3 regions of the Rhodococcus wratislaviensis genome follow, and region 3 is predicted to be linked to each of the others. Evidence: riboswitches for the same ligand, from Rfam matches in the RefSeq annotation. Region 3 holds a riboswitch; each other region holds the start of a gene.

Region 1 (10,521 bases), 2.6 Mb from region 3:
GCGAAGCTGCCCATGTCGGCGACGATCGCGACCTTGACCTCACGGATGCTGAACTTCGCGTCGGTGCTGGCGTAGCGGATGTCGCACGCGGAGATCAGGTCGACGCCGCCGCCGATGCACCAGCCCTGGATGGCCGCGACCACCGGTTTGCGGCAGTCGGCGACCGCGTTGATGCCGGACTGCATCCGCTTGATCATGTCGTGGAACGCGGTACGCGGGCCGGCCTGCGCCTTGTCCGCGAGGACGGAGCCGAAGCTGCCGCTCATGGCGGGCAGGTCCAGACCGAAGGAGAAGTTCTTGCCGGAGCCGGCGATCACCACCGCGCGCACGTCCGGATCGGTGTCGAGTTCACGGAAGATCTCGGGGAGCTCGCTCCAGAAATCCGGGCCCATCGCGTTGCCCTTTCCGGGTCCGATGAGCGTCACCTGCGCGACGTGATCCTTGCGCTCGACGGTGAACGCATTCCAGGTCTTCTGTTCGGTCATTACTCAAGAGTAACCACCGCTGATCGAGGTCAGGCGAAATACCCTGGAGGTCTCTGCACCGTCTTGTGAACGGACAGCCGCATGACGCACCGGACGACCCCGGTTGGCAACGCCGTAGTCGTCGGCGCCGGAATGGGGGGACTGCTTGCCGCGGCGGCTCTCACCGGCTCGTTCCGGAGCGTCGTCGTCCTCGACCGCGACGTCCTGCCCGATACGGCCACCGCGCGCAGGTGCGTGCCGCAGGCCCGGCACGTGCACGCCCTTCTCGCCGGCGGGCAGGCCGCGATGGAGGACCTCCTGCCGGGGTTCGTGTCCGAACTCCTGGCCCTCGGCGCCACCGCAGGCGACGCGCTGGGCGACATCCGGTGGATCGTCGACGGGCACCGGATGGCCCGCGAGATCAGTGGGGTCCCCGGCATTCTCGCGAGCAGGCCGCTCGTGGAGTGGCAGATGCGCAGGCGGGTCGAGGCCCTGCCGAATGTGCGGATACTGGACCGCTCCGACGTCACCGGTCTCACCGTCGACGGCGGGCGGGTGACCGGGGTGACCGTGCAGCACCGGGGCGGCGTCCCACCGGAGGTCGTCGAGACCGATCTCGTCGTGGACTCGTCCGGCCGCAGTTCGCAGACCGTCGCCCGGCTCGGCGAACTGGGGTTCGCGCCACCGGCCGAGTCGCAGCTGGCAGTGGACGTCAGCTACGCGACGCGACACTTCCGGCTCGACCCGCCGCACCTGGACGGGGATTCCGGCATCGGGATGGCGCCGGGACCGTCGAGTCCGCGCAGTGGATTCATGGGTGTGCAGGAGGACGGCACCTGGATCGTCACTCTCGCCGGGTACGGGGACGACGTGCCGCCACTGGATCCGGACGGATTCCTCGACTTCGTGAAGTCGTTCCCCGCCCCGGACATGTACGACGCACTGCGCACGGCCGAGCCGGTGGACGACGGCGTGCGGTACCGGATCCCGACGACGGTCCGGCGGCACTATTCCGCGGACGATCTGCCGTCGAATTATCTGCCGTTCGCGGACGCCATCTGCTCGTTCAACCCGATCTACGGCCAGGGCATGAGCGTCGCCGCGGTGGAGGCGACGATCCTGCGGGACTGCCTGCGGTCGGGTCGGACGCATCTCGCTCGCCGGTTTCTCCGCGGGGCGAACCGGTGCATCGACGCCGCGTGGACGCTCACCGTCGACAACGACCTCCGGATTCCGGCCGTGCCCGGACGGCGGTCGGCGCGGGTCCGGTTGGTCAATGCGTACACGTCCCGGCTCGATCGGGCGGCGGCCGTCGACCCGGCGGTGGGGTCCGCGTTCCTCCGGGTGACGCATCTTCTCGAGCGTCCGGGGACGCTGCTCCGGCCGGCGACGGTGCTGCGGGTTCTGCTCGCCGCCCGCTGACGGACGACCGCGAGATTACCTGTATGTTGACGTCACAGATACCTGAAGGATCTGCGCCGCCACGAGAGGAAATCCGTGCTCGACATCGCCTGGAACCCGACGCTGAACACGCTCACCCGCAACGCCTGGCGACTGTCCTTCGGCGGCGGAATCGCGCCGGTCCAGCGAACCCCGTCGACGCGCATCCACGAGGCTCCCCATCAGGACCTGTACCGATTCGACACCACCGAGACCGACGGCGGCCGGCCCGTCCTCCTCGTGCCCCCGCTCGCGGCGCCCGCACACTGCTTCGACCTCCGTCCGGGCCAGAGCCTGGCCGCACACCTCGCCGATTCTGGGAAGGCGGCGTATCTCCTCGACTACGGCACCATGGGCTACTCCGACCGCGGCCTCGGATTCGAGGACTGGATCGACGACTTCATCCCGGCGGCCGTCGACCGCGTGTCCCGACTCCACGACGGTGCACCCGTCGACCTGATCGGCTGGAGTCTCGGGGGAACGATGTCGCTGCTCACGGCTGCGGGCCGGAACTATCTGCCGATCGGCTCGGTGACGGCGATCGGCACGCCGATCGACTACGAGTCGGTGACCATGATCGCGCCGCTGCGCATGGTCGGCCGGTTCACCGGCGATCGCCCCCTCACCACCGCGACGCGGGCGATGGGCGGGCTGCCCGCGCCGCTGGTCCAGGCAAGCTACCGCTTCACCGCACTTCAGCGCGAGCTCACCAAGCCGTGGTTCATCGCCCGGAACCTGCACGACACCGAGACCCTCGCACGGATGGAGTCCATCGACCGGTTCATGGCCGACATGCCGGGTTATCCGGCCCGGTTCTTCCGCCAGGTCTGCACCGAGCTGATCCTCGGGAACACGCTCGCCGCGGGGAGCTTCGATACCCGGAACGGTTCGATCACGCTGGCCGATCTCGCGGTGCCGGTTCTCGCGATCGGCGGCACCGAGGACGTCATCGCGCCGATCCCGTCGGTCCGGGCGGCGACGGACGTCTTCACCGGTTCTCCGTCGGTGCGGTTCGAGTCCGCGCCGGGCAGCCACCTCGGACTTGTCGCAGGCCCGAAGGCCAAGGAGTCCACGTGGGCCCACATCGACGGCTTCCTCGACGGTGTCGTCGCACAGACCGCCTGAGATCAGGTCAGCCCGGCCCTCGCGACGGCCCCCGCGAACAGTGCGGTGACCGCGGCGCCCATCGTCGACCGATCCACTTCCTCGGGGTCGACGGAGTGTTCGAGCACGAGGCCGGAGATGAGGGCCATCAGCGAGATGGCCGTGATGCGGACGTCGAACGTGTCGTCGACCCCCCACTCCCGTGCGCGTTCACCGATCAGTTCGACGAGCTTTCCCCGCAGTTGCCGCCGCTCCCGCAGGTACGCCTGGGCGATCTGCGGGTCACGTGCGGCGAGCACGCCGAATTCGAGCACCAGCAGCGACCAGCCCGGCTCGCGCACCATCCACGACGCTATGGCCTCGCCGCCTTTGCCCGCGGCGTCCGACGGGTTCAGGCCGGCGATCTCGGCGAGGACCCGTCCCGCCAGTTCGAGTGAGCGCGCCGCGAAGAGTTCGGCGAACAGGTCCTGCTTCGACTCGAAGTTCGAGTAGACAGCCCCCTTGGTGAACCCGGCCCGGCGCGCGACCTCGGCGAGCCTGGCCGCGCTGAAGCCCCGCTCCGCGAATTCCTCCGCCGCCGCGTCGAGGAGGCGCTGACGCACGACATCACGACCGGGACGCGTCGTCGGCGCCCATTCGGTGTGACGACTGTCCGGTTGACGATCTTCAGTCACGATACCTAGGGTATTCAATACCTACGGTATCGACAAGGATCGAGGACGTCCGATGACCATGACCGACAGCGAATCCCCCACCCCGGCTCCCGTGCACCACGACAGTCCGGTGTCGAAGTACGGCGCTCCCAGGGTGATGGTCGCGCTGGTCTTCGGCGTTCTCCTCCTCCAGCTCGGCTTCATCCTCAGCTACGTGGCCGCGTTCCATCAGCCCACGCCCCGCGACATCGAGATCGGTGTCGTCGCGGCGGAGGGACTGCCCGCAGGCACGGACCAGCAGGTCGCCGACCGGCTCGATGCAATCGACGGCAGGCCGCTGCGCGGCTGTGTCGTCTCGGACACCGCGGAAGCCCGGCGACTCCTCCACGACCGTGAGATCCAGGGCGCATTCGTCATGAATCCCGTCGGCCCCGACACCCTGATCACGGCGAGTGCAGGCGGCAGCTCGATCTCCAGCGCGCTCGAATCGGTCTTCGCGGAGGTGGAGAACAGCCAAGGTCGCCAGTTCACGGTGCGCGACGAAATTCCGGTAGGCGCGCACGACAACCGCGGACTGTCCGGTTTCTATCTGGCGGTCGGATGGGTGGTCGGCGGCTACCTGCTCGCGGCGGCGATCGGCCTGTTCATCGGCGCCCCGCGGACCCTGCGTCAGGCCTCCGTGCACACGGCTGTCCTGTTCGGGTACGCCGTGCTGTCCGGTGCCCTCGGCGCCCTGATCACCACTCACGTGCTCGGCACGTTCGCGGGCCACTGGTTCCCGCTGTGGCTTCTCGGAACAGGTGTCGTCTTCGGCACCGCCGTGTTCACGCTGGGGTTGCGCGCCTCGGTCGGCGTCCTCGCAGTGCCCCTCGCGATCGCCGTCTTCGTCATTCTCGGCAATCCCAGCGCAGGCGGTGCGTTCGGTTCGAACGTCATCCCCACCTTCTACGCGGCCATCGGACGCTGGATCACCCCGGGCGCAGGCACCGAGGGAATTCGCAGCATCGTGTACTTCGACGACGTCGGACTGGGGCAGCCCGCCCTCGCCCTCGCGCTCTACTCGGCGGTCGGGCTCGGACTGCTGTTCGGGTTCACCGTCCGGCGCCTCCGGAAGCCGGAATCGACTACGCCCCGTTCCGATGTCGTGTCGGACGACGCTTCTTGATGTCGTACCGGAGGAATGGACCTACTCTTGGTTCATGCCGACGCCCCTGCACCCCCACGCCGCGCATGTCGCCGAGACTCTGATCGCGCGAGGACACCACGGGGTGATCGTGACCCAGCCCGACTCCACCCACTCCGCGGCGGAGGCGGCGGAGTCTCTGGGGGTCGATATCGGGGCAATCACCAAGTCGCTGGTGTTCCTCCTGGACGACGATCCGATCCTGCTCCTGGTGTCGGGGGCGCACGAGGTGGATCTGGCGAACACGGGCAAGCGACTGCAGGGAAATCTGACCCGGGCACCCCTCGACATGGTGCGGATCGCGACCGGCCAGCCGATCGGGGGTATCGCCCCGCTCGGACATCCCACGAACCTTCCGACGTACGTCGACAACGCCCTGTCCGAGTACGCCGAACTGTGGGCGGCCGCCGGCCACCCGGACACCGTCTTCCGCACGTCGTTCTCGGAGTTGGTGCGGATCACCGCGGGCCTGGCGATCGACGTCGACTGAATCCCGGTCGGTCCACGCCCCTATAGTTGACGTCAGATCTCGTGAACGAGAGTGACGTGAACGAGAATGACACAGTGCCCAGACGGGCCGACCCGGAGAATGATTTGTCCGACAGAGCCGAGAACGCCGAAACCGTCGATGGTTCGGACCTCCCCCGCGACCCTCAACTCGCCCCCGGAATCTGCGCGGACGACTACCGCGCAGCCCTCCGCCGTCACCCGGCCGGGGTCACCATCGTGACCCTCGACTCGGGGTCCGGCCCGGTCGGCTTCACCGCGTCCTCGTTCTCCTCCGTCTCACTGGACCCGCCGTTGGTGTCGTTCAACATCGCGAACACCTCGTCCAGCATCGATGCACTTCATTCCGCGGATTCGCTGGTGATCCACCTTCTCGGAGAGCACCAGCAGCACCTGGCTCAGCGATTCTCCCGGAGCGCCGACCAGCGGTTCGCCGACGTGTCCCTCTGGGCGCGACTCGACACCGGCGAACCGGTCCTCCACGGAACTCCCAGCTGGTTGCGGGTCATCGTGGACCAGTTGATTCCCGTCGGCGATCACACGCTCGTCATCGGCCTCGTCACCCGCGTCCATGCCGAGGCAGACGACGATTCCGCTTCGGCTCCCCTGCTGTATCACGAAGGCCGGTACTACCGGCCCACTCCGCTCGGCTCAGCGAACAACGGCAGCTGACCTGGTCAGGACGCCAGCACCCGCTCGCGGAGGGGGAGCTCGAAGCGACGCAGCGCTTCGTCGACGGCGTCGGCGGAGGTGACGAGACCGCGCTCCTCCAGCCACGGGAGGGTGCCGTCGACGAGCTGCTCCAGAACCCTGGGCAGCGACAGCGGCAGCAGGGTCACACCGTCGGCGACGCCTGCCGCCTGGATGTCGGCGATGAGTCCGGCGAGGCCGACCGGAGTTCCGATGTACTGCAACGACACCGGAGCACGCGGTGTCTCCAGGGCGCTGTCGAGGAGGGCCAGCTCCTTGCGTGCGGCGCGGGCCTCTCCGGCGATGAGCACCTCGAGGTCCACCAGGACGGTGACGCCGTCGGGGTCGCGACCGTCGGCGACGAGTTCGGCGCGGATCCGCGCGCGTTCCTGCTGCGCCTCACGCAGATCGGATGCCCGGATCCGAACGACGTTCGGCGGGAACGATGTGAGGTCGAGCTGATCCGTCGAGTCGGCGGTCAGGTCCACCCAGTAGTCCGCACCGTTGATCGGCCGCGTGCCTGCGGCGCCCTCGGCCGCCGGGTGGTGGCCCGATCCGGTCAGTTCGACGGCGACGCGGAGGGGACGGGAAACGAAGGCATTGTCTCGAGACATAGGGGTTCCTCGGGAATGACGTGTGAATGAAACGGAGCTGGAAGAACGGTCAGCTCGAACACATACCCGAGGCGGTTCGGCACAGATCGACATGCCGACGGCACCAGTGAGCAATCATTGCGCTCCCAGCCTGCGATGCCATGCGGTCATACTAGCGCGTCCTGCGAAAAACGTGTCTCCGGCACCGGATTCCACTGGCCGCTCTCGTTGGCGTAGGTCCAGCTCCGACGCCCCGCCACCAGAGTGCGCACCGCGTCGACCAGCCGATCCACGTCCTCGGAGCAGCTTCCGAGACCCACACTCACCCGCACGGCGCCGTCGGGCCTGCCGAGGCGTCCCAGCAGCGGATGGGCGCAGAAACGCCCGTCGCGAACTCCGATTCCGTGTTCGGCGGACAGGTAGGCGGCGATCTCTCCCGGCTCGAACCCGTCGATCGTGAACGTCACGATCCCCACGGTGTCGGGGGCGTCCGACCACAGCCGCAGGAACTCCAGGCCGTCGACGGAGCCGAGGCCGTCGAGGAGCCGGCCGGTGAGCGCCGCCTCGTGTTCGGCCACCGTGCCGAAGTCCAGCTCGGACAGCGCATCGCACGCGGCGGCGAGCGCCGCCGCGCCGAGCACGTTGGGGGTTCCCGCCTCGTGCCGGGCAGGGGCGGGCGCCCACTGGGTGGATTCGACGGTCACGTTCCGGACTGCTCCGCCGCCCGCGAGGTAGGGCTCGGCGGCGTCGAGCCAGTCCCGGCGGCCGACCAGCACGCCCGAGCCGAAGGGGGCATACAACTTGTGTCCGGAGAATGCGAGGTAGTCGACGCCCCACTTTTCGACATCGATGCGGCGGTGCGGTGCAAGCTGAGCGGCGTCGACGAGAATCCGTGCGCCGCAACGATGCGCCACCTCGGCGAGGGTGGCGATGGGCAGCACCTCGCCGGTCACGTTGGACGCACCCGTCACCGCGAGTAGGGCGGTGGGCTTGGAGCACAGTTCGGCGACGAGCAGGCGGACCGTCTCGTCCAGCGTGTCCGCCGCCCTCACGACGCGAGAGTTCTTCCACGGCAGCAGGTTCGCGTGATGCTCGATGTCGAGGACCACGGTGCTGCCGGGGACGCAGCCGGCGAGCAGATTCAGCGAGTCGGTCGTGTTCCGGGTGAAGACCACCACCTGGTCCTCGCCCGCTCCGACGAACCGGGCGACCGAGTCGCGGGCCTTCTCGTAGCACTCGGTCGACACTCGCGACGCGTAGCCGGCGCCGCGGTGCACGCTGGAGTACGTCGGAAGCAGTGCCGCAATTCGGTCGGTCACCTGCGCCAACGCCGGGGCACTGGCGGCGTAGTCGAAGTTGACGTAGGCGCAGTCGCCGCCCTGAACGAGCGGAACCCGCAGGTCGGAGCCCGAAACCTGGGCCAGGGGGGCAACACACACGTCAGCGGTCAATACAGCAGTCATCACGACATCCCTCGTAGTCAGGGACTCGTCGCAGGGTCGGTGCCCTCTCGGAGTCCGCGCTTGCCGGGTTCGGTATGAACCTCAGCCTGGTCGTCACCCGGAGCACCCCGCCGCGGTGGAGGGTTGCCGACCAGCTAGCCGGGGCTTGACGCTGGTACTCGTGACCTGTTTCGAAGATTGCAGGATCGACGCGCGGTTGTCAACCCGAACCCGGGAGGATCCGGCATCCGGGCGCAAGAACCCGCGTCAGTTCGGGGTCACCCCGAGGAGCGGGGCGAGCTGGTTCGCAATCGGGTTGAGGTCCAGCCTGTTCGGGTCCTTCTTCGGCTTCGAGTCCCACGGCTGCACGGTGGCGGGGTCGCCGAACACGATCCGGTTCGCACTGCGGACGCCGGTGAGACTGCCCTGCGGAGCCGCACAGGACGCCGCGGTGTTCTGCGGGAAGTCCTGCTGCGTGTCGTCGAAGTTCGGGTCCTTCCGCTTCATCTCCTCGAGGATCGCCTGGGTGCCCTCGTAGCCGACGGTGCACGACGGCGGATTGTTGGTCTCGGCCACCAGGCCCAGGTGAACGGTTCCGTCGCCGGGCGCAATGGTCGACGACGCCGCCGCCACCCCCGGCAGGTACACGAACAGGGTCTGCAGGGCCGTGGCCTGCACCGCGATCGCCTTCGTCGTGGCGGACAGGTTGGCAAGGTTCGTCGTGACACTCGGTGCGACCGCCGAGACAAGTTGCCCCAGTTGATCACTCGCCGAGTTTCCGTTGTCGATCAGCCGCCGGACGTCGGGGTCGCTGCTGCGCAGCCGATCCGCAAGCGAGTCCAGGTCGGCACTGAAATCCCTGATTGCAGAGGACTGTTCGGACTGCGTGTCCAGCACTGCGCGACTGTCGCGCACCAAAGCCATTGTCCGATCGAGCGATTCGGCGCCCGATGCCGACAGCCCGGAGAACGAATCCGCGAGCGATTGCAGGTCTTCACCCTTGCCGTCGAACGCCGCGCCGAGTTCCGTCACGACCGTGTGGAGCGCGTCGATCGGCACGGATTCCGTCAACCCCTGCGTGCCGGCAAGCAACTCTTCGACGGGCACCGGCGTCGACGCATCCTCGGCGGCGATACGGGACCCGTTCGCCAGGAACGGCCCGCGATCGGTGGCGGGCTGAAGGTCGACGTACTGCTCGCCGATCGCCGACCTGTTCGCCACGAGGGCTTTCGCGGACGCGGGAATGCCGGGTCGCACCCACGTAGACGAGGCCCATGAGGGCCACGAGAACGAATCCGATCAGCTGCCACCGGACGAGCGGCGACCTCACCGTCCACCCTCGATCCCGCGTCGAGCGAACGCCGTCCCCGCTGCGGCGAGCCGGCACCGATTCGCGAAACGACTGTTGATGGCAGCGACAGGCACAGGTACTCCGATGGCAGAGGGATACATGAGACGAACAGTTACACATATATCTAGTCCGGTAGCCGTAGCAGCGCAAACTCCGCACCACCCGCGGTGGTGCACGTCACGCGCAGGTCTTGACTGAATTTTCAGTTTGGAATATCTTCGGTACTCAACAGGACGTGATGACGGTCACCTCCGCCGAGAATGTGAGGTCCGCAGTGTCCACGAATCTCGACCCGACGACGCCCCTCGACGACACCGCCCCCTCCCCGCCGGAGGACCGTTTCGGACACGTCGAGACGATCGGCGTGGAGTACATCCCCGAAGCGGAACGCGATTCGCGACCGCTCAACATGCTCGCCGTGTTCTTCGGCGGCAACCTGGCGTTCTCGGTGATCGTGTTCGGCTGGCTCCCGATCACGTTCGGACTCGGGTTCGGCAGTGCGATCGCGGCCAGCGCGGTCGGCATCGGACTCGGCACGCTCCTCATCGCCCCTCTGTCACTTCTGGGCCCGCGCACCGGCACGAACAACACCGTGTCGAGTGGTGCGCACTTCGGAGTGAGCGGACGGATGATCGGCTCGGGGCTCACCCTGCTCTTCGCCCTCGCATACGCCGCGATCGCGGTCTGGACGTCGGGTGACGCGCTGATCGCGGCCGCCCACCGCCTGCTCGGCACGCCGGTCGACAACGGCATGCTCGCCCTGGGTTACGGCATCATCGCCGCCGAGATCGTGGCCGTCGCGCTGTTCGGCCACGGCACGGTGGTCGCGCTCCAGAAGTTCGTGCTGCCCGTCGTCGCCGCGCTGCTCCTGCTCGGTGTCTTCGCATTCGCGGGTCGCTTCGACGGCGGAGCGGGCAGCGGCGACTATCTCCTCGGCGGATTCTGGCCCACCTGGATTCTGGCCGTGGTGCTCGCCGTCGGCGGTCCGCTGTCGTATGCCCCGACGCTCGGCGACTACAGCAGGCGGATCTCCCGAGTGCGGTTCAGCGACCGTTCGATCGTCGCGGCCACCATGGCAGGTATCTTCTTCGGGC
Region 2 (10,521 bases), 3.7 Mb from region 3:
GGCGCAGCGAGAACGCCACCGTCACGCTCTGCCATACCCGCACGCGGGACCTCGCCGCGGAGGTCCGCCGCGCCGACATCGTCATCGCGGCGGCGGGTGTTCCCGGTCTGGTGACGGCCGACATGGTCAAGCCCGGCGCTGCGGTGCTCGACGTGGGTGTGAGCCGCACCGAGGACGGACTGCGCGGCGACGTGGCGGCGGACGTCGCCGAGGTCGCCGGTTTCCTGTCCCCGAACCCCGGTGGTGTCGGACCGCTCACCCGCGCCTTCCTGCTGACCAACGTCGTGGAGCGGGCCGAGCGTGTCGCAGCGTCTCTCGGCTGAGATGGCCGACTGGGGGCAATTCGCGAAGAAGAACCTGCCGATGCTCGCAGTCCTCGTCGTCATCGTCGTGGCCGTGGTGTTCGTGCTCGCGGATCGGTGGCGGCGAGGGGCGTTCGTGTTCGGTGTCGCCACGCTGCTCGCGGCGGTCTTCCGGTTGATGATGCCGTCGGAGCGCGTGGGGCTGCTCGCGGTGCGCAGCAAGCCCTTCGACGTGGGCGCGCTCGTCGCCGTCGGGGGCGCGATCGTGTGGCTGGCCGTGTCGATCGACCCGCTCGGAACCGACTAGCGGTCCGAGCGGGCGTCGCCCGCGCCGGTGTCAGCGCCCGGTGCGTGCCAGCTGCATCGTCTCGGAGAGCAGCTTCGCCACTGCGGCGGCCTCGGTGAGGAACCCGTCGTGGCCGTCCCGCGAGTTGAGCACGCGCAGTCCGTCGCAGGTGGGGATGTCGTTGGCCAGATCCTCCTGCAGGCGGATCGGGTAGAGGCGGTCGGAGTCGACGCCGCCCACGATGACGGGTGCGGTGATCTTCCCCAGCGCCGCGGCGATGCCACCGCGACCGCGGCCCACGTCGTGCCGGTTCATGGCCTCGGACAGCAGCACGTACGTGCTCGGGTCGAATCTGCCGACCAGCTTGTCGGCCTGGTGCTGGAGGTAGCTCTCGACGGAGTACCGTCCGCCGCGCCACGGGTCCTCGCCGTCCTGCGGCGAGTTCGCGAACCGGGAGTCGAGTTCGCTCTCGCTGCGGTATGTCAGGTGCGCGATCCGGCGGGCGATGCGCAGTCCGGCCCGGGGGATACGGCCGGTGCCGTGATAGTCGCCGCCCTGCCAGTCGGGGTCGCTGGTGATGGCCGCGATCTGGGTGGTCTGCGTGCCGATCTGGTCGGCGGTCGCGCGGGCTCCGACGGCGAGAACGAGCGCTGACGCCACCTGGTCCGGGTAGGTGACGGCCCACTCGAGCGCGCGCATTCCGCCCATCGAACCACCGACGACGGACGCCAGCTTGTCGATGCCCAGCAGGTCGGTGAACTTCTTCTCGGCCGCGACCTGGTCGCGGATGGAGATCTCCGGGAAGCGGCTGCCCCACGGGCGCCCGTCCTCGGCGATCGAACCGGGACCGGTGGTGCCGCGGCAGCCACCGAGGACGTTGGTCGCGATGACGCACCACTCGTCGGTGTCGATCGGCGCACCCGGACCGACCATTCCGGTCCACCAGCCGGGGGAGGGGTGTTCGTCGGTGACGGGTCCGGTGACGTGGGAGTCGCCGGTGAGGGCGTGCTCGACGAGCACCACGTTGTCGCGGTTCGGGGACAACTCACCCCATCGTTGCACGGCGAGGGACACCGACGGGATCACCGTCCCGCTCTCGAGCTCGAGCGATCCGATGTCGATGGTGCCGAGACGTCCGTCCGCCACGGGCAGGTTCTGTACAGCGCTCACGGTCAAGATGCCGCCGCCGTAAGTCCGGTCTCGATATCGGCGATGATGTCGTCGATCCCTTCGATGCCGACAGCCAGGCGGACCAGTCCGGGGGTGACGCCGCTGGCGGCCTGCTCCTCGGGGGTCAGCTGGGAGTGTGTGGTGGACGCGGGGTGGATCACCAGCGAGCGGACGTCGCCGATGTTCGCGACGTGGCTGTGCAGGGTGAGCGCGTTGACGAACTTCTTGCCCGCGTCGATGCCGCCTGCGAGTTCGAACGTCACGATGGCGCCCGCACCCCTCGGCGCGATCTGCTTCGCCCGGTCGTGCCAGGGCGACGACGGGAGCCCGGCGTATCCGACGGATACGACCTCCGGTCGCGCCTCCAGGTACTGGGCGACGGCGGTCGCGTTGGACACATGTCGCTCCATCCGAAGGCTCAGCGTCTCGAGGCCCTGCGCGATGAGGAACGCGTTGAACGGGGAGATCGCCGAACCGAGGTCGCGGAGCAGCTGCACGCGCGCCTTGAGGGCGAACGCGGGCGGTCCGAGTTCGGAGTAGACGACGCCGTGGTAGCTCGGGTCCGGGGTGGTGAAGTTGCCGTGGCGCCCCTGGGTCCAGTCGAACGTGCCGCCGTCGACGATGACACCGGCGATCGCGGTGCCGTGGCCGCCGAGGTACTTGGTGGCCGAGTGCACCACGATGTCCGCGCCGTGCTCGAGGGGGCGGATCAGGTAGGGGGTGGCCACCGTGTTGTCGACGATCAGCGGGAGTCCGTGCTGATGCGCGATCCCGGAGATGCCGGGCAGGTCGAGGACGTCGTTGCGGGGATTGGAGATGGTCTCGCCGTAGAACGCCTTCGTGTTGTCCCGGACCGCGTCCTTCCACTGCTCGAGGTCGTCGGGGTCTTCGACGAACGAGACCTCGATGCCGAGCTTGGGCAGCGTGTAGTGGAAGAGGTTGTAGGTGCCGCCGTACAGCCGCGGGCTGGAGACGATGTGGTCGCCCGCCTCCGCGAGGTTCAGGATCGCGATCGTCTCGGCTGCCTGTCCGGAGGACAGCAACAGTGCGGCGACGCCGCCTTCGAGTGCGGCAATGCGCTGCTCGACCGCGTCCTGCGTGGGGTTCATGATGCGGGTGTAGATGTTGCCCGGCTCGGCCAGACCGAACAGCGCGGCAGCGTGATCGGTGCTGTCGAACGTGTACGAGGTGGTCTGGTAGATCGGCAGCGCCCGCGCCTTGGTGGTCGCGTCGGACGTCTGCCCGGCGTGGATCTGCTTGGTCTCGAACGACCAGTTCTCGGTCATGTGCTGTCTACTCCAGTGGTCTGACGAGGCGCGGACGGAGTGCTGGGTCGTTCGCGCGCAGGGCTTGTCTGGGGTCTATCTACGACAACAACAACACATCATGAACCTCCGATGTCGGACCCGCGCTTGTCACCCGACTGTTGTATGAATCAGGGAACCAGGTCATCACCCGGGGCACCCCACCGCGGTGGAGGGTTGCCGGCCAGCTAGCCGGGGCTCGTTGCTGGCACTCATGACCTGGAGTGAATCTTAGCGGCTGAGGCGGAACGACCGGAAACGGCACCGATCAGGGCCGCTAGCAGGGAAAAGTTACCCGCGAGTAGGGGTGGGTCGTGCGCCCCACATGTTGCGAGCCGCTCGCATAGCAGTACGCTTGTCTTGTTTAGGTGCGGTCTCCCCAGGGGCCGCCTTGACCGTCTACGTTTGATAAGCGAACCGTTCGCGGACCCACTCACAAAGTGCGCCCGCAACCGTGTAACCAGGGAAACTTCCTAGGAGGACGCGAAGCACCCATGTCCAAAATCAAGGTTGAGGGCACCGTCGTCGAACTCGACGGCGATGAGATGACGCGCATTATCTGGCAGTTCATCAAAGACAAACTGATCCATCCTTACCTGGATGTGAACCTCGAGTACTACGACCTCGGCATCGAGTACCGGGACGAGACCGACGACCAGGTGACCGTCGACGCGGCCAACGCCATCAAGAAGCACGGCGTCGGCGTCAAGTGCGCGACCATCACCCCGGACGAGGCACGCGTCGAGGAATTCGGTCTCAAGAAGATGTGGCGGTCGCCCAACGGCACCATCCGCAACATCCTCGGTGGGACGATCTTCCGCGCGCCGATCATCATCTCCAACGTTCCGCGACTGGTTCCGGGCTGGACCAAGCCGATCATCATCGGCCGTCACGCCTTCGGTGACCAGTACCGCGCCACCGACTTCAAGGTCCCCGGCCCCGGCAAGGTGATGATCACCTACACGCCCGAGGACGGCAGCGAGCCGATCGAGCACGAACTGGTGAACTTCCCCGAGGGCGGCGGCGTCGTCCAGGGACAGTACAACTTCACCAAGTCCATCGAGGACTTCGCGCGCGCCTCGCTCAACTACGGCCTGCAGCAGAACTACCCGGTGTACCTGTCGACCAAGAACACCATTCTCAAGGCGTACGACGGCGCGTTCAAGGACATCTTCCAGCATGTCTACGAGACCGAGTTCAAGCCGGAGTTCGACGCGGCAGGCCTCACCTACGAGCACCGCCTCATCGACGACATGGTCGCGTCGGCGCTCAAGTGGGAGGGCGGCTACGTCTGGGCCTGCAAGAACTACGACGGCGACGTCCAGTCCGACACCGTCGCGCAGGGCTTCGGATCGCTCGGCCTCATGACCTCCGTGCTGCTGACCCCGGACGGAAAGACGTGTGAGGCCGAGGCCGCACACGGCACCGTGACGCGTCACTTCCGTCAGCACCAGCAGGGCAAGCCGACGTCCACCAACCCCATCGCGTCGATCTTCGCGTGGACCCGTGGACTCGAGCACCGCGGCAAGCTGGACAACACCCCCGACGTCATCGGCTTCGCCCAGAAGCTCGAAGACGTGGTCATCAAGACCGTCGAGGGTGGCCAGATGACCAAGGACCTCGCGATGCTGGTCGGCGGCGACCAGGGCTACCTGACCACCGAGGAGTTCCTCGGTGCGCTGGACATCAACCTCCAGAAGGCCATCGCCGAGCAGTAGGCACCGAGCCACAGCGTTACGAACGGGACGTCCCTCACGGGGCGTCCCGTTCGGCGTCTCCGGGCCCCGGGTGAGTCATCTCACGGTCGCTCGATGCGCGAAAAGCGGAATCCGGGGAAGAGAATTTCGACGTGGGTCGTTGCGCAACGAGGCGCCGTGCGCCGCGTAGCCGTATCTCTGCCTAGTCGAAAGTTCTTCTGTGAGCACTTCCACCCCCGTCCGCCCCGAGCACCTCGGTGTCATCGCGCAACATCCCTCCGTCCGCAAGCTCGCCATGATTGCGCTCGCGCTCGGTGGCTTCGGGATCGGGACCACCGAGTTCGTGGCGATGGGGCTGCTGCCCGAGATGGCGTCGAGTCTCGGGATCACCGAGCCGACGGCCGGGCACGTCATCTCGGCGTATGCGCTGGGTGTGGTCGTGGGCGCGCCACTCATCGCGGCGCTCACCGCGCGGGTGCCCCGCAAGACGCTGCTGATCGCGTTGATGGCGGCGTTCACGATCGGCAACGCCGCCACCGTGTTCGCGCCGAACTACGCCGTGCTGATGGCCGCGCGGTTCGTGGCAGGCCTCCCGCACGGCGCCTACTTCGGTGTCGCGGCCCTCGTGGCGGCGCACCTCGCGGACCGCGGTCAGCGGGCCAGGGCGGTCGCTCTCGTCATGATGGGACTGTCGGTGGCCAACGTCGTCGGCGTTCCCGTCGCCTCGTGGCTGGGCCAGACGCTCGGCTGGCGCAGCGCCTTCGCGCTCGTGGCCGTGATCGGTGTGGTGACACTGGGCGCGATCTGGTCGTGGGTGCCCGCGCTCGCCGCCATGCGGATGTCGAATCCCCTCACCGAACTCGGTGCCCTGCGCCGCGCGCAGGTGTGGATGACGCTCATCATCGGCATGGTCGGGTTCGGTGGCATGTTCGCCGTGTACACGTACATCAGCACGACGCTCACCGACGTCGCCGGGCTGTCGCGGTCGCTTGTGCCGCTCGCCCTGATGATCTACGGGCTGGGCATGGTCGCGGGCAACCTGATCGGCGGCCGGCTCGCCGACCGGGCGCTGATTCCCGGTCTGTTCGTATCGATGACGGCGCTCGGGGTATTGCTCGGCATCTTCGTGATCGCCTCGCACAACCCGTACACGGCGCTGCTGCTGGTGTTCTTCGTCGGTGCGGCGGGTGCGTCGATGGTTCCCGGACTGCAGACCCGGCTGATGGACGTCGCCGCCGATGCCCAGACCCTCGCCGCCTCCCTCAACCACGCGGCCCTCAACATCGCGAACGCGTTCGGGGCGTGGATCGGTGGCGTCGTGATCGCGGCCGGCTACGGCTACACGGCGCCCGCCGCGGTCGGTGCTCTGCTCGCCGTGGCGGGACTCGTGGTTCTCACCGTGGCGGTCGCGATGGAACGCCGCAGCGCCCGTTCGTCTCGGTAGTCGCGCTGTCGTACGCGTCCGCTACGGTGCTTGCCGTGCCACACATCATCACCACCGTCAATGTCAACGGCGTCCGCGCGGCCGCCCGCAAGGGACTCACCGAGTGGATCGAGCGCACGGAGGCCGACGTCGTCTGCCTGCAGGAGACGCGGGCGTCCGACGAGCAACTCGCCGAGACGCTCGCGCCCGCCCTGGAGGGCGGATGGAATCTGGTGTCGGCGGAACCGTCGTCGAAGGGGCGCAACGGCGTCGCGATCCTGTCCCGGAAACCTGCCGACGCCTTCCGTGTCGGCCACGGTGACGACGAGTTCGCGACCGCGGGCCGCTACCTCGAGGCCGACTTCGACGACCTGACCGTGGCGAGCCTGTACCTGCCCTCCGGGGAGGCCCAGACGCCCCGGCAGGAAGAGAAGGAGCGGTTCATGGACTCCTTCGCCCGGTACCTCACCGATACCGCAGCGGCCGCCGCCACGGCGGGCAGGCACGTCGTGGTCTGCGGCGACTGGAACATCGCCCACACCGAACTCGACCTGAAGAACTGGAAGACCAACAAGAAGAACTCCGGGTTCCTGCCTCACGAGCGGGAGTGGTTCGGGGCCCTGTTCGCCGAGGACGCGCACTGGACCGACGTGGTCCGGCAGCTGAATCCCGACATCGCCGGGCCGTACTCGTGGTGGTCGTATCGCGGGAAGGCGTTCGACAACGACTCCGGCTGGCGGATCGACTACCAGATCGCCACCCGGGAACTGGCGGAGCGGGCCAAGCAGGCCGTCGTCGAGCGCGCCGAAACCTACGACCAGCGGTGGTCCGATCACGCGCCGGTCACCGTCCAGTACCGCTGACGACCGGTATCTGATTCGTGTCGTCACGGCGCACGTGAAAAGATCAGTACTCATGTCGACCCCTGCAGCTCAGAAACCCACCGCGAAACCGCGGGTGCTCTCCGGCATCCAGCCCACCGCCGACTCGTTCCATCTCGGCAACTTCCTGGGTGCTCTGCAGCAGTGGGTGCCTCTGCAGGACGACTTCGACGCGTTCTACTTCATCCCCGACCTCCACGCGATCACGGTGGCGCAGGACCCGAAGGAGCTGCGCCGTCGCACGAAGATCGCGGCGGCGCAGCTGCTGGCCCTCGGAATCGACCCCGACCGCGCCACGCTGTTCGTGCAGAGCCAGGTGCCCGAGCACGCGCAGCTGGCGTGGGTCCTCAACTGCATCACCGGTTTCGGTGAAGCGAGCCGGATGACGCAGTTCAAGGACAAGTCGGCCAAGCAGGGCAGCGAGAACGCGAGCGTCGGCCTGTTCACGTATCCGGTGCTGATGGCTGCCGACATCCTGCTCTACCGTCCGCAGCGGGTCCCCGTCGGCGAGGACCAGCGTCAGCATCTCGAACTGGCCCGCGATCTCGCCCAGCGGTTCAACACACGGTTCGGGAAGGCGTTCGTGATTCCCGAGGCCCAGATCATCAAGGGCACCGCCAAGATCTACGACCTGCAGGATCCGACGTCGAAGATGAGCAAGTCCGGTCCGAGCCCCGCCGGGCTGATCAACCTCCTCGACGACCCCAAGGTGTCGGCGAAGAAGATCAAGTCCGCGGTCACCGACAACGAGCGGGAGATCCGCTACGACCCGCAGGCCAAGCCCGGTGTGAGCAACCTGCTCACCATCCAGTCCGCGCTGTCCGGCACCCCGGTCGAGACGTTGGTGTCCGGGTACGAGGGCAAGGGATACGGCGACCTGAAAACCGATACGGCCGACGTCCTCGCCGAGTTCGTGACACCGTTGAAAGCGAAGGTGGAGGCGTACCTCGCGGACGAGGCCGAACTCGATCGTGTCATCGCGGCCGGTGCCCACCGCGCCCGTGAGGTGTCGTCACAGACCCTGGCGGCCGTGTACGAGAAGGTTGGGTTTCTGACACCGAAGGGATGAGCACTGTGGCTGACGAACCGAGTTTTCTCGACAGGCAGCGGGCAGCGCGCCCCTGGTTCGACCATCTGATGCGGGCCGCACAGCGGTACCAGCAGCAGAAGGGCGACTATTACGCGGCGGGAATCACGTATTTCAGTGTGCTCGCCCTGATTCCGATCCTGATGGTCGCGTTCGCCATCGCCGGTTTCGTCCTCGCCGGTCAGCCGGAGTTGCTGCAGGAACTGCAGGACAGCATCACCAAGAACGTTCCCGGAAGTCTGGGCGAGACGCTCAACACCGTCATCGACTCGGCGATCGCCTCCCGCGCCAGCGTGGGCGTTCTCGGTCTGCTCGGTGCCGCCTACGCGGGACTCGGGTGGATGGCGAACCTGCGCGACGCGCTGACGGCGATGTGGGAGAGCCAGCGCGAGTCGAAGGGATTCGTGCGAACCAAGCTGGGCGACGCGGCCGCTCTGCTGGGGCTGGGGCTGGCGATGGTGGTCTCCCTCGGCGCCTCCGCGCTGAGCAGCGGTCCCGTGGCCCGAACGGTCGTCGAGTGGCTGAACCTCGACGACGTGCCCGGAATCGATTCCGGGTTGCGCGCACTGTCGACCGTGGTGTCGCTTCTCGCGACGTGGGCGGTGTTCACCTGGGTGATCGCGCGACTGCCGCGCGAACCCGTGACGTTCCGCAGTGCCCTCAAGGGGGCGCTGCTGGCGGCCGTGGTGTTCGAGATCTTCAAGCAGGTGGGTGCCATCTACCTCTCGGCGGTCACGGCGGGTCCCGCCGGGGTGGCGTTCGGTCCGATCATCGGTCTGCTCGTGTTCATCTACCTGACGTGCCGGATGCTGCTCTTCTCGACGGCGTGGGCCGCGACCACCCGCGCCAGCCTCGCGCTCGCCTTTGTGCCGCCGCCGGATCCGGCTGTCATCACCCCGCGGATCGAGGTGCACGAGGGCCCGGGTGTGCGTGGGGGACTCGCCCTGGTCGGTGCGGGCGCCGTCGTCGCGCTCGGGTTGTCGGGACTGTTCACCCGCAACAAGCGCTGAGCCGCGCGCCGCGGCCCGTCAGCGCCTGCGGGACAGCCGGCGCGCGCAGAGCACGAGGACGAGGACGACCGCCGCCCCGACGACCCCCACACCTGCCCGCAGTGCCAGTGTGTTGTCGGGGTGGTCGGAACCCGACGCGACGACGGAACTCGTCGCCGCGGCCGAATCCTGTTGCGGCGGAGCGGCAAGCACCGCGGCGGAGCCCTCTTCGGCCGGATACAGGTCCTCGAGTGACCCCACCTGGGCGTCGCGGTCGAGGGCGAAACCGTAGTCCAGCAGTCGTGCCGCCTGCTCCCACGGCCGGATCGGCTGGGCTTCGGCTCCCATCAACGTCACCATCAGGCGGCGACCGTCGTGATCGGCGCCGCCGACGTACGTGTGGCGGGCGTCGTCGGTGAATCCGGTCTTGCCGCCCAGCGCCCCGTCGTAGTTGTAGAGCAGCTGATTGTCGTTGGCCAGTGCGAACGGGGGCCGGTCCTGGTCGTCCGGGATCGCCGGGTCCTTCGGGAAACCCGGGAACTGCACCGTCTCGGTGGAGATGAGCTCCGCGAACGTCGGGTTCTTCATCGCGGTGTGGAAGATGAGTGCGAGGTCGAACGGTGAGCTGCTCATTCCGGGGCCGTCGAGCCCCGACGGGGTCGCGGTCCTCGTGTCGTGCGCGCCGAGGGTGTCGGCGAGGTGGTTCATCTTGTCGACCGTCGCGGCGTCGCCGCCGAGTTGCCGGGCGAGGACGTGGGCGGCGTCGTTCCCCGACGCCATCACCAGGCCCTGCATCAGCTGCCGGTTCGTGTACTGACCGTTCTTGCCGATCCCGACCGCGCTGCCCTCCACAGCGGCGTCCTCGGCGGTGGCGGTCACGGTCTTGTCGAGATCGAGTTCGCCCAGGGCCACGAGAGCCAGCAGCATCTTGATGGTGCTCGCCGGCCGGTAGCGGCCGTGCGGGTCCTTCGCCGCGAGCACGTCGCCGGTGTCGATGTCCGCGACCACCCAGCCGGACGCCGCGATGTCGGCGGGTAGCGCCGGCGCGTCGTCGGGAAGGATCACCCCGCACTCGTCCAGCTTCGGCCCGCCCACCGGCTCGTCGGGCACGGACACGGCGCTCGGTGTCGGATCACCCGGCTGGGGTACCTCGGACAGGTCGATCGCAGGCGCGGGGGCCGACCGGTTGGGGCAGTTGTCGGTGTTCGGGGTGGTGAACGGTGTGGCGGTGGGGGAGGAGGGCACCGCGGGCGGAATGGCCCCGGCAGCACTCACCGAGAGTCCGGCCAGCAGGGTTCCGGACACGACCGCGGTACACACTCGACGCCACATCATCGAAGAGGCAGCGTATGCGACGACCGGTCGACTTCCGAAAACGGACG
Region 3 (9,815 bases):
CCACCTCGGACGCGTTCTCCGCGAGCACGATCTGCGTGCCCGGCAGAATCTTGACGTCGTCCTCGGGGCGCCCCGCACGACGCACTCTCGCCCTGATGTCCTCGGCGAAGGCGAGCGCCGCGTCGAAATGCGTTCCGTGCCGGGAGAAGATCACGTCGGTGTGCGCGGCCGCGAAGTCCCGGCCCGCCGGTGAGTCACCGGCCTGGAAGATGACGGGGTGTCCCTGGGCGCTGCGCGGCAGCGTGGGGGTGATCGTGACGTCGAACTGCGACGTGCGCCGGGACACCTCCCGCACCCCGTCCGGGGTTGCCCACGACGGCGCGTCGGTCCTCGTCGCGACCGCGCCGTCGGCCCACGCATCCCAGATCGCCCGGGCGGTGTCGAGGAACTGCCCGGCCCGCTCGTACCTGTCCGCGTGATCGAGGAAGCCGCCGCGCCGGAAGTTCTCACCGGTCCAGGCATTGTCCGTGGTGACCGCGTTCCAGCCGGCACGGCCACCGGACAGCAGGTCCAGCCCGGACAGCCGCCTGGCGAGGTCGGCGGGCTCGTTGTAGGTGGTGTTCTGGGTGGCCACCAACCCGATGTGCCGGGTGATGCCGGCGAGCGCCGCGAGCTGGGTGATCGCGTCCGGGCGGCCCACGATGTCGAGATCGAGAATCTTGCCCTCCTGTTCCCGCAGGCGCAGGCCCTCACCGAGGAAGAAGGCGTCGAACAGGCCGCGCTCGGCGGTCAGTGCCACCCGCCGGAACGTCTCGAAGTCGATCTGCGATCCGCTCGACGGATCCGACCAGATCGTCGTGTGGTTGACGCCCTGGAAGAAGACACCGAAGTGCACCTGGGCGCCGGGTCGGGCGTACGAGTTGTCGGTCATGTTCTCCACAACCTTTCAGCGAGAGGAGTGTTCGAGGCGCTCGGCCTGGAATCGGGTGACGGGACGGTCGAGGCCCAGCGTGCCGCGCAGGGTCGAACCGGGAACTGGACGGTGGGCGATGCCGGCACGGAGAAGCGCCGGAACCACGAACCGGGCCAGCACCGGAAGGTCCTCGTCGACGACGGCGGGATGCAGGCGCACGCCGTCGACGTGCGCATCCAGGGTCCGCAACAGGTCCACCAGCCCGGTGGCATCGCCGGCGAACGACACCCGTCCGCTCGGCGGGGCAGGCGGCGACGCGCCCAGCGCGACGTCCAGTTCCGCGAACACCAGTACCGCCCCGCCTGCCTTTGCGCGCACGGCCGCCTCGACGGTGTCCTCGACTGTCGGTCCGGACACCAGCACCACGTCGACCAGCGACGGATCGGTGTCCCCCGCACGGCCGAACACCACCAGTTGCCCCTGCGGTGGTCGCGGCACGATGGCCGGACCCTTCACCGAGTACGTCTCGCCCTGGAAGTCGAGGTAGTGCACTCGGTCGCGGTCGAGGAAACGTCCGGTCGCGTAGTCGCGGATCACCGCGTCGTCCTCCCACGAATCCCACAGGTCCCGGACCACGGTGATCGCGTCCCGTTCCTCCTGAACGAGATCGGCGGGTGCGGTGACCTCGGCCCGGCCCAGTGCGCTCGCGACCCGCGGGTCGGTGTCGCGTGCTGCGATCCAGCCACCGCGACCGCGCGACGCGTAGTCGAGCGTCGAGAGCTGGGAGGACGTGTGAAACGGCTCGGCATACGTGGTGCCGACGACCGGTACGAGTCCGATCGTGCTGGTGGTCGCGGCGACGAACGCCGCGCGGTTCACCGCGTCGATCCGGCCGACGGGTCCCCCGCCGGCGCCGGGAGGCAGGAGCGAATCATCGAAGGAGGCGAACGTGAAACCCGCGTTCTCGGCCGCCGCGACCCGGTCCGCCACCGTTCGCCCGGTCAGCAACCGGTCGGGTGTGTGCGCGGCTCGGCGCCAGGCTTCGGGATGCGCACCCTCGCCGTCGAGTTCGATGCCCAGAACCAGGCTCATGCGTCTTCCTCCTCGGTGCGGGCCGCGAGGGGGCGGCTCGGAATGGTCTCGCGCAGCGCGGGTGCCACCTCGGCCTGGAACAGCTCCAGGCTCTCGCGGTGCTGCTTGTCGGTGCCGACGCGGTCGGCGCTCAGGTGGATCACCTCGTGGCCGAACTGCTCGTGGTAGCGCTGCACCTTGTCGATCACCTGCTGCGGGCTGCCGATCAGTGCGGAACTGCGTTCGACGAAGTCCTCGACGGTCTCGAACACGACCGGAAGTCCTGCCCTGCGGGCGAAGTCGAGGCGAGCGGCGTGAATGGGACGCCACACGTCGAGCGCGTCCTGCGAGTTCGGAGTCACGTAGAACCCGGCGGTTCCGGCGCCGACGAGGGCGTCGGCGGGATCGTGACCGTAGTGCGTCCACCGTTCGCGGTAGTGCCGGACGAGTTCGGCGTACGAGTCGATGGGATACGTGACGTTCGCCGAGAAGATCGGATCACCGTAGCGGGCCGCGAGATCCACCGATTCCTTGCTCGTCGCGCTGCCGTGCCAGATCCGGATCCGTCGCTGCAGCGGGCGCGGCAGTGCGACAGCGTGCGCGAGCGACGGCCGGAACGCGCCCTCCCAGGTGACGTCCTCACTTTCCCACAACTGCCGGAACAGTTCGTAGCCTTCGCGGTTGCGGTCCCACTGGTCGTCCGGGGTGACGTGGAACAGCTCCGCTTGCGCGGTGCCGTTGCCCTTCCCGATGATGAGCTGCAGCCGGCCGCCCGACAGGTTGTCCAGCGTCGAGTAGTCCTCGAACGCGCGGACCGGGTCGAGCAGGCTCAGCGTGGTCACCGCGGTCCACAACTGCAGCGTGCCGGTGCGCGCCGCGATGGCGCTGAGCACCACGGGTGGGGACGAGGACAGGAAGGGATGCTCGTGGCGCTCGCCCACGGCGAACCCGTCGTACCCCAGTTGCTCGGCGAGGACGGCGGACTCCACGACCTCCTGCAGCCTGGCCGCAGTGCTGATCCTCTCCCCGGTCACCGGATCCGGTTGGTGAGTGATCAGGCTCATCAGCAGAAACTTCATACGGACTCGTACTCCTTTGCGGCCCAGGCGGAAGGCAGAGCGTTAGGGGTGTGCAGGACCTTCTCGAATCCGTGGATTCCGACGTCCTGCGGCGGGAGGGAGCGATCGAACAGCGCCGTGTACCCCGCGGCCAGGTACAGGGCCACCGCCTCGGGCTGCCGCGGGCCCGTGGTGAGGAAGATGCGGGAATAGCCGGCCCGGACGATCTCGGCCTCGAGCTCCCGCAGCACGATTCGTCCGAGGCCGCGGCGGCGGTGCGCCGACGAGGTCCAGATCCGTTTGAGTTCGGCCGTCGTGTCGTCGTAGCGGCGGAAGGCTCCGCCCGCCACCGATGTCCCGCCCTCGACGACGACGAGCAACGCGCCACCCGGCGCGGCGAACTCCTCCGCCGGATACGTGCTGAGATCGTCGTAGATCTCGTTGCGGGTGCGCCCGTACCGGGTGCTGTATTCGATCGCCAATTCTTCGAGCAGCGGCGCGGCGAGTGGATCTGCCTGGTCGACGAACACGGTCTGCACGGATTCGGTCCTCTCGGTCACTGGTCCTCCTGTCAGCTGGTCTTCGGGAGTCCGGGCGGGTTGACGACCGACGTGCCGACTGCCTCGCTCGCGATGTTCCAGCGGTCGAGAACCTGTGCGTACGTGCCGTTCTCGATGATGTGGTTGATTGCCTCGTTGACGGCGGTCACCAGGCCGTTGTCCTTCTTGGTGAGCACGGCGATCTCACCCTGGAGGGCGTCGCCCGCCCCCGAGAACGTTCCGGCGATCTCACTCTCCCCCGCCTGCGCCACGTGGAACGACGACGACGGGTTGGGCCCGAAGTAGGCGTCGATCCGGCCCGACGCGAGTGGCAGGTAGTAGTCGGTGACGTTCTGGTAGTAGGTGATGTCGGTGGGTTCGAGCCCCGCCGCGACGTTCTGCTCACTCCACTTCACCAGCAGCGCTTCCTGATTGGTGCCGGAGGAGACCGCGATCTTCAGGCCCGCGACGTCCTTGGGCTCCTTGATCTGGATGCCGCTGTCCTTCTTCGTCTCGAACGCGACCGTGTCGAGGCGGTACGTCGAGAAGTCGTACTTCTCCTTCCGCTCCTCGGTGACGGTGACGTTGGAAATGAACGCGTCGGCCTCCCCCGAATCGATGCGGACGAAGTTCTGCGCCCAGTCCGCGGCCTGGAGATCGACCTTCAACCCGAGAACGTCGCCGATCAGGTACGCGAAGTCGGTCTCGGAGCCGATGAGCGTCTTGTCGTCGTCGGCGTAGAAGCGCAGGGGCGGGGCGGAACCGGCGCTGCCCGTCACGATGAGCGTGCCGCGGTCGCGGATCTGCTGGGGAACCTTCGCGGCGATCGACTCGACCTCGTCGGTGGTGATGCGGTTCTGGTCTGCGGTGAGGTTGTAACCGGCGGCCGAGGTCGGCCCCGATCCCTCGTCCTCGACGTCGCCGCCCCCGCACGCGGCGGCGAGCAGCGCGACGGTGGTGAGGGCCGAGGCCAGAATCTTCGTACGGAACCGTGCGGTGGACATGTGTGCCTTTCGGGGATCCACACCGAGGTGTGGGAAATCAGAGAACTCGGGAGAGGAATGCTGCGGTGCGGTCGTGCTGCGGGTTGTCGATGACCTGCGAGGGTGGGCCCTGTTCCACGACGACGCCGGCGTCCATGAAGACCGCCGTGTCGGCGACCTCCCGCGCGAAGCCCACCTCGTGGGTGACGATCACGAGGGTCGCGCCGTCTCGAGCCAGTTGCTTGATCACGGCGAGGACCTCGCCGACCAGTTCCGGGTCGAGGGCCGACGTGGGCTCGTCGAACAGGATCACCGCCGGGCGCAGTGCGAGGGCCCGGGCGATCGCGACCCGCTGCTGCTGGCCGCCGGACAGCTGCCGCGGGTACTCGTGGGCCTTCTCGCCCACGCCGACCCGTTCCAGCAGCGCAATCGCCTCGGCCTCGACCTCTGCCCGGTCGCGGCCCTGCGCGGACACCGGCGCCTCGATCACGTTCTCCAGCACCGTGAGGTGGGGGAACAGATTGAAATTCTGGAACACGAATCCGATCCGGGACCGCTGCTTCAGGATCTCGCGTTCACGCAGTTCGTGCAGTTTGTTGCCCTTGCGCCGGTAACCGATGAGGTCGCCGTCGATGCGAATGGTGCCGCGGTCGACCTTCTCCAGGTGGTTGAGCGTGCGCAGCAGCGTGGACTTGCCGGAACCCGACGGCCCCAGGATCACCGTCACCTCGCCCTTGCGGACCAGCAGGTCCACACCCTGGAGGACTTCGAGTGCGCCGAAGGACTTGTGGACTCCGCGAACTTCCACTGCGTACTCCGCCGGATGGGCTTCGGTTGTCATTTCGTGGCACCTCTCGGTACGGAGACACCGGCGTCACGGATCTCGGCGAACTTCCGGGTGAGCTTCTGCCACGGAGTCGGCGGCAGTGCCCGAGCCGATCCGCGCGCGTAGTGCCGCTCGACGTAGTACTGGCCGATCGACAACAGCGTGGTCAGGATGATGTACCAGATCGTCGCGACCATCAGCAGTGGCACGACGCGGCCGTTGCGGCCGAAGATCACCTGAACCTGATAGAACAGCTCGGCGATCGCCATCGTCGACACGATCGAGGTGCCCTTGAACAGGCTGATCACCTCGTTCGCGGCGTTCGGCAGGATGCCGCGCATCGCCTGGGGCAGAACGATCTTGAAGAACTGGCGACGGCGCGGGATGCCCAGCGACTGCGCCGCCTCGATCTGCCCGTGGTCCACCGAGATGATGCCGGACCGGATGATCTCGGCGGAGTACGCGGCCTGGTGCAGGGCCAGACCGATGACGGCGGCGGTGAAGCCGCTGATGACGCCGTTGACCTCGAACGTGAAGAAGCCCGGGCCGAACGGAATGCCCAGCGACAGAGTCTGATACAGGTACGTGATGTTGAACCAGAACAGGAGCTGCACGATCAGCGGAATCGATCGGAACGCCCAGATGTACACCCAGGCGATCACCTGCAGCACCGGGTTGTGCGACAAGCGGCTGACCGCCAGCACCACACCGAGTGCGAATCCGAGGATCGTCCCCCACAGCGTCAGCTTCACCGTCATCCACAGGGCCTGCAGCACGGAGCCGGCCGTGAAGTACTTGGCGAACGTGGCCCAGTCCCACCCCGGGTTGGTGGCGAGGCCGTGGACGAACTGGGCGAGTAGTACCAGCACGACGGCGCTGACGATCCACCGCCACGGATGCCACCTCCGCGCCACTTCCAGCGCGGCGTCCCCGTCGCCGGAGGGCACTGACTCGAGGGGCGCGGCCGAACGCGCCCGGACGGGGGCGCTCACGCTCCCTCACCACTTACGACAGACATCACTGAGGCGGCCTTTCACCTGGAACCGGGACGGGAGGAGGGCGCGTCTTCCGCGGGATGCGGGCGCGCGTCAGGCGCTCACCGGGCGAAATGCCCGGGGAGCGTGCTGTGAGACCCCGTCAACAGTGGCAGGAGGTGGTCCGGCACAGGTCGATGTGCCGTCTGCGCCACGCAGGACGCGCGAGGTAGTTCATGTGCTGCCTTCCATCGATCCCGGCGGTAGCACCCGCACCCGAAGAATTCGGAAGGGTTGCTGCGACGTCAACGAGCCAGGTCTCTCGGTCGCTCTGGATGGTTGAAGCGAACACTAGCCGCATTCCCGGGACCCGTCAACACGGGGTATTTCCCTGCGACACAGGGGAAATGGTGACGATCGCTCGCAAGAATCACCGTGCGCAGAAGTACTGACAGACGGAGATCCATGCGGTTGAATGGGGCTTGCAGCCCTGCATCTCCACGGTGGTGCGACCCGGCTGCCGGGCCTCCGGAGGCCCTTGTAACGTCGCCTCGGTGACACCACTCGAAGTCATCGCGATCCTGGTAGCCGGCGTAGGCGCGGGCGCGATCAACGCCATCGTCGGCAGCGGCACGCTCATCACCTTCCCCACCCTGGTGGCATTCGGGTTCCCTCCGGTGACCGCCACGATGTCGAATGCGATCGGCCTGGTCGCCGGTGGCGTGTCCGGGACGTGGGGGTACCGGCGGGAACTGGCCGGGCAGGGACCGCGGCTGCGGTGGCAGATCCCGGCGTCACTGTGCGGTGCGATTCTCGGCTCGTGGCTACTGCTGCACCTGCCCGAAACTGTGTTCGAACTCGTCGTCCCGGTGCTGCTGATCCTCGCCCTGATCCTGGTGGTGCTGCAGCCGAAGATCCAGGCCTGGGCGAAGCAGCGCGGCAGCCACGAGGCGGGCCTGAGCCCGGCGCGCCTCACCCTGCTGACCGTCGGCACGTTCGCGGTGGGCGTGTACGGCGGATACTTCACCGCTGCGCAAGGCATCCTGCTGATGGGCGTGATGGGCGCGATCCTGCCGGAGAGCCTGCAACGGATGAACGGCGCGAAGAACCTGCTCTCGCTCATCGTCAACGTCGTCGCCGCGACCGCGTACACGCTCGTGGCCTTCGACCGGATCAGCTGGGCGGCCGCCGGCCTCATCGCGGTGGGCTCGCTACTCGGAGGCGTCCTCGGCGCCCGCTACGGCCGCAGGCTGTCGCCCACCGCGTTGCGGGGAACCATCGTCGTCGTCGGCCTCATCGGTCTGTTCCGGCTGCTCGCATAGTCGCGCATGCACCCTGCCACTCCCTCATACTGAGTCGGTGAGCAACGACGTAGAGCACCCGGGCTGGACCTACCTCATGGACATGGACGGCGTTCTCGTCCACGAAGAGCACCTGGTCCCCGGGGCCGACCTGTTCCTGGCCGAACTCCGGGAGTCGGGTACCCCGTTCATCGTGCTAACCAACAATTCGATCAGGACTCCGCGCGACCTCCGCGCCCGTCTGCTCCGCACCGGCCTGGACATTCCCGAGGAATCGATCTGGACGTCCGCCCTGGCCACCGCGACGTTCCTGGCGAGCCAGCGTCCGGGCGGCAGCGCGTACGTCGTCGGCGAATCCGGGCTCACCACCGCGCTGCACGACATCGGGTACGTCCTCACCGAGAACGATCCCGACTACGTGGTCCTCGGCGAGACCCGCACCTACTCCTTCGAGGCCATCACCACCGCAATTCGTCTGGTGGAGAGGGGCGCTCGCTTCATCGCCACCAACCCCGACCCCACCGGGCCGTCCCGGGAGGGTTCCCTTCCGGCCACGGGATCCGTTGCGGCACTGATCAGCAGGGCCACCGGTCGCGACCCGTACTACGTGGGCAAGCCGAATGCGCTGATGATGCGCTCGGCGCTGCGGGCCATCGGCGCGCACTCCGCGAACACATTGATGATCGGCGACCGCATGGACACCGACATCGTCTGCGGGCTCGAGGCCGGGTTGCAGACCATCCTCGTCCTCACCGGAATTTCGACGCGGGATTCGGTGGAACTGTTCCCCTACCGCCCCACCGCGGTGCTCAAATCGGTCGCCGATCTGGTCGGCCGCACGTCGGATCCGTTCGGCGGCGATGCGGCTCCGCCGCCCGTGAGTACTTCTTAACCGCGGGACGTTAACAAGTACTCACGGGTGGCGGCAGCCGGTGATGCCCCTGATGGCCGCTGCCCGGTACGTCCCGAACGTGATCCGGTTCCCGTCCCCACCGGCGAACGTGACGTCGTGGCGTCCGGGTCGGTCGGTGTGCACGTCGAGCCGGTCCATTCCGGCGTCGGTGGCGATCGCACGGGCCGCGGTCAGCACGGCGGGCCAGTCGGCGTCGCCGATCGGGTTGTCGGACAGCAATACCTGCGTGGTGACGGAAAGCCCCTCCGTGTACGCATACGGTCCCGGGCACCCGCCGCCCTGGCTGCGTTCGCGATGCCACCGCCACCGGACGTCCGGTGCTATCGCAGCGACGGCCTCGCTGATCCGCACCAGCGCATCGGTGACCTGCCGCTCGGTGACCGCGAGTGTCGGCCGGCCGCTCAGGCTCGCTGCCGCCGCAGCGATCTCGTCGTCGCTGAAGTTGTACGGGTTGTCCGTCACGCCACCACATCCGCTCGTCAGGATCGCCGCGCCGATCACGGCGACCGCCGTCATTGCCCATTCGCCGCGGACCCTCACCGGATCGCCAGTTCCGGCATGCCCGCGATGATCACCGCCATGTTGTATCCGGACGTCCGTAACTCTCCGTTGCCGCTCGGCCGTGGATACTCGCTGTGCCCGTTGGCATCTTCCCGCTGCACGCCGTCGGGGGTCGACGCCTCGCGCACCGACAGTTGTTCGAGGTCCGTCTGCACCGGATCGGGGCCGAGCCTGCCGAACCCGTCTGCCACGGTGATGGGGTCGTCGTGTGCGCGCATCACGAACCCGTGCCGGGGTGTCAAACCGAGATCCGATTCGTCGTTCGCGTGGAACCCGGGCGACCCGTAGAACACGGCGTCGTCGACCGGTTGCCGCGGTCCCGCGTCCTGCAGGGCCAGGCCCTGGGTGTACGAACCATACGAATGGCCGAGCGCGGTGATGTGCGGATCGGGCGTCCGCGAGGCGACGTCGAGGCCCTCGTAGAACGCGGCGAGCTTCGGTGCACCCGCGGTCGCGCGGTCGGACTGCCAGGAATCGACGAGCCATCCACGCCCGAGATTCTGGTCGATGAACGGCACATCGAAATTGCCCGGACCGGTGGTCGTCGGCGGTTGATACCCCAGCCACGCGATCGTCGACACCGAATCGCTCGAGCGGCCGGCCAGGTCCAATTGCCGTTCGGTCTCGGCTTTCAGCGCCGCCGCCTCCTCGGTCATCCCGCGCAGCGAGGCGACGGTCGTGTCGATGCCCGGTGTGGTGACGGAGATGTGGTCGGCGGTGTCCGGGTCGCCGAGTG

Evidence for each region. Region 3 has a riboswitch for S-adenosylmethionine ahead of WKC72_RS11785 (putative leader peptide). Riboswitches for the same ligand answer to the same signal wherever they lie in the genome.
Region 1: linked by a shared signal. The riboswitch ahead of WKC72_RS38785 (aminotransferase class V-fold PLP-dependent enzyme) and the one ahead of WKC72_RS11785 (putative leader peptide) in region 3 are both predicted to bind S-adenosylmethionine.
Region 2: linked by a shared signal. The riboswitch ahead of WKC72_RS29215 (bifunctional o-acetylhomoserine/o-acetylserine sulfhydrylase) and the one ahead of WKC72_RS11785 (putative leader peptide) in region 3 are both predicted to bind S-adenosylmethionine.

The regions. Positions count from the first base shown of each region.
Region 1 is NZ_CP150488.1:8,473,501-8,484,021, forward strand. It holds gene WKC72_RS38740 (crotonase/enoyl-CoA hydratase family protein) at 1-485, opposite strand, end outside; gene WKC72_RS38745 (FAD-dependent oxidoreductase) at 567-1,886, shown strand; gene WKC72_RS38750 (alpha/beta fold hydrolase) at 1,962-3,029, shown strand; gene WKC72_RS38755 (TetR/AcrR family transcriptional regulator) at 3,032-3,610, opposite strand; gene WKC72_RS38760 (hypothetical protein) at 3,735-4,826, shown strand; gene WKC72_RS38765 (YbaK/EbsC family protein) at 4,861-5,334, shown strand; gene WKC72_RS38770 (flavin reductase family protein) at 5,514-6,023, shown strand; gene WKC72_RS38775 (hypothetical protein) at 6,029-6,655, opposite strand; gene WKC72_RS38780 (putative leader peptide) at 6,705-6,797, opposite strand; gene WKC72_RS38785 (aminotransferase class V-fold PLP-dependent enzyme) at 6,802-8,097, opposite strand; SAM riboswitch class IV at 8,149-8,263, opposite strand; gene WKC72_RS38790 (mammalian cell entry protein) at 8,344-9,333, opposite strand; gene WKC72_RS38795 (cytosine permease) at 9,702-10,521, shown strand, end outside.
Region 2 is NZ_CP150488.1:6,282,422-6,292,942, reverse strand. It holds gene WKC72_RS29230 (bifunctional methylenetetrahydrofolate dehydrogenase/methenyltetrahydrofolate cyclohydrolase) at 1-323, shown strand, start outside; gene WKC72_RS29225 (DUF3017 domain-containing protein) at 325-609, shown strand; gene WKC72_RS29220 (homoserine O-acetyltransferase) at 640-1,764, opposite strand; gene WKC72_RS29215 (bifunctional o-acetylhomoserine/o-acetylserine sulfhydrylase) at 1,761-3,044, opposite strand; SAM riboswitch class IV at 3,162-3,282, opposite strand; gene WKC72_RS29210 (NADP-dependent isocitrate dehydrogenase) at 3,557-4,780, shown strand; gene WKC72_RS29205 (MFS transporter) at 4,980-6,203, shown strand; gene WKC72_RS29200 (exodeoxyribonuclease III) at 6,239-7,045, shown strand; gene trpS (tryptophan--tRNA ligase) at 7,098-8,132, shown strand; gene yhjD (inner membrane protein YhjD) at 8,129-9,160, shown strand; gene WKC72_RS29185 (D-alanyl-D-alanine carboxypeptidase family protein) at 9,179-10,459, opposite strand.
Region 3 is NZ_CP150488.1:2,601,133-2,610,947, reverse strand. It holds gene WKC72_RS11820 (NtaA/DmoA family FMN-dependent monooxygenase) at 1-871, opposite strand, end outside; gene WKC72_RS11815 (LLM class flavin-dependent oxidoreductase) at 887-1,945, opposite strand; gene WKC72_RS11810 (LLM class flavin-dependent oxidoreductase) at 1,942-3,003, opposite strand; gene WKC72_RS11805 (GNAT family N-acetyltransferase) at 3,000-3,542, opposite strand; gene WKC72_RS11800 (ABC transporter substrate-binding protein) at 3,554-4,525, opposite strand; gene WKC72_RS11795 (amino acid ABC transporter ATP-binding protein) at 4,563-5,345, opposite strand; gene WKC72_RS11790 (amino acid ABC transporter permease) at 5,342-6,322, opposite strand; gene WKC72_RS11785 (putative leader peptide) at 6,468-6,542, opposite strand; SAM riboswitch class I at 6,550-6,646, opposite strand; gene WKC72_RS11780 (sulfite exporter TauE/SafE family protein) at 6,859-7,626, shown strand; gene WKC72_RS11775 (HAD-IIA family hydrolase) at 7,703-8,497, shown strand; gene WKC72_RS11770 (LppA family lipoprotein) at 8,519-9,058, opposite strand; gene WKC72_RS11765 (alpha/beta hydrolase) at 9,055-9,815, opposite strand, start outside.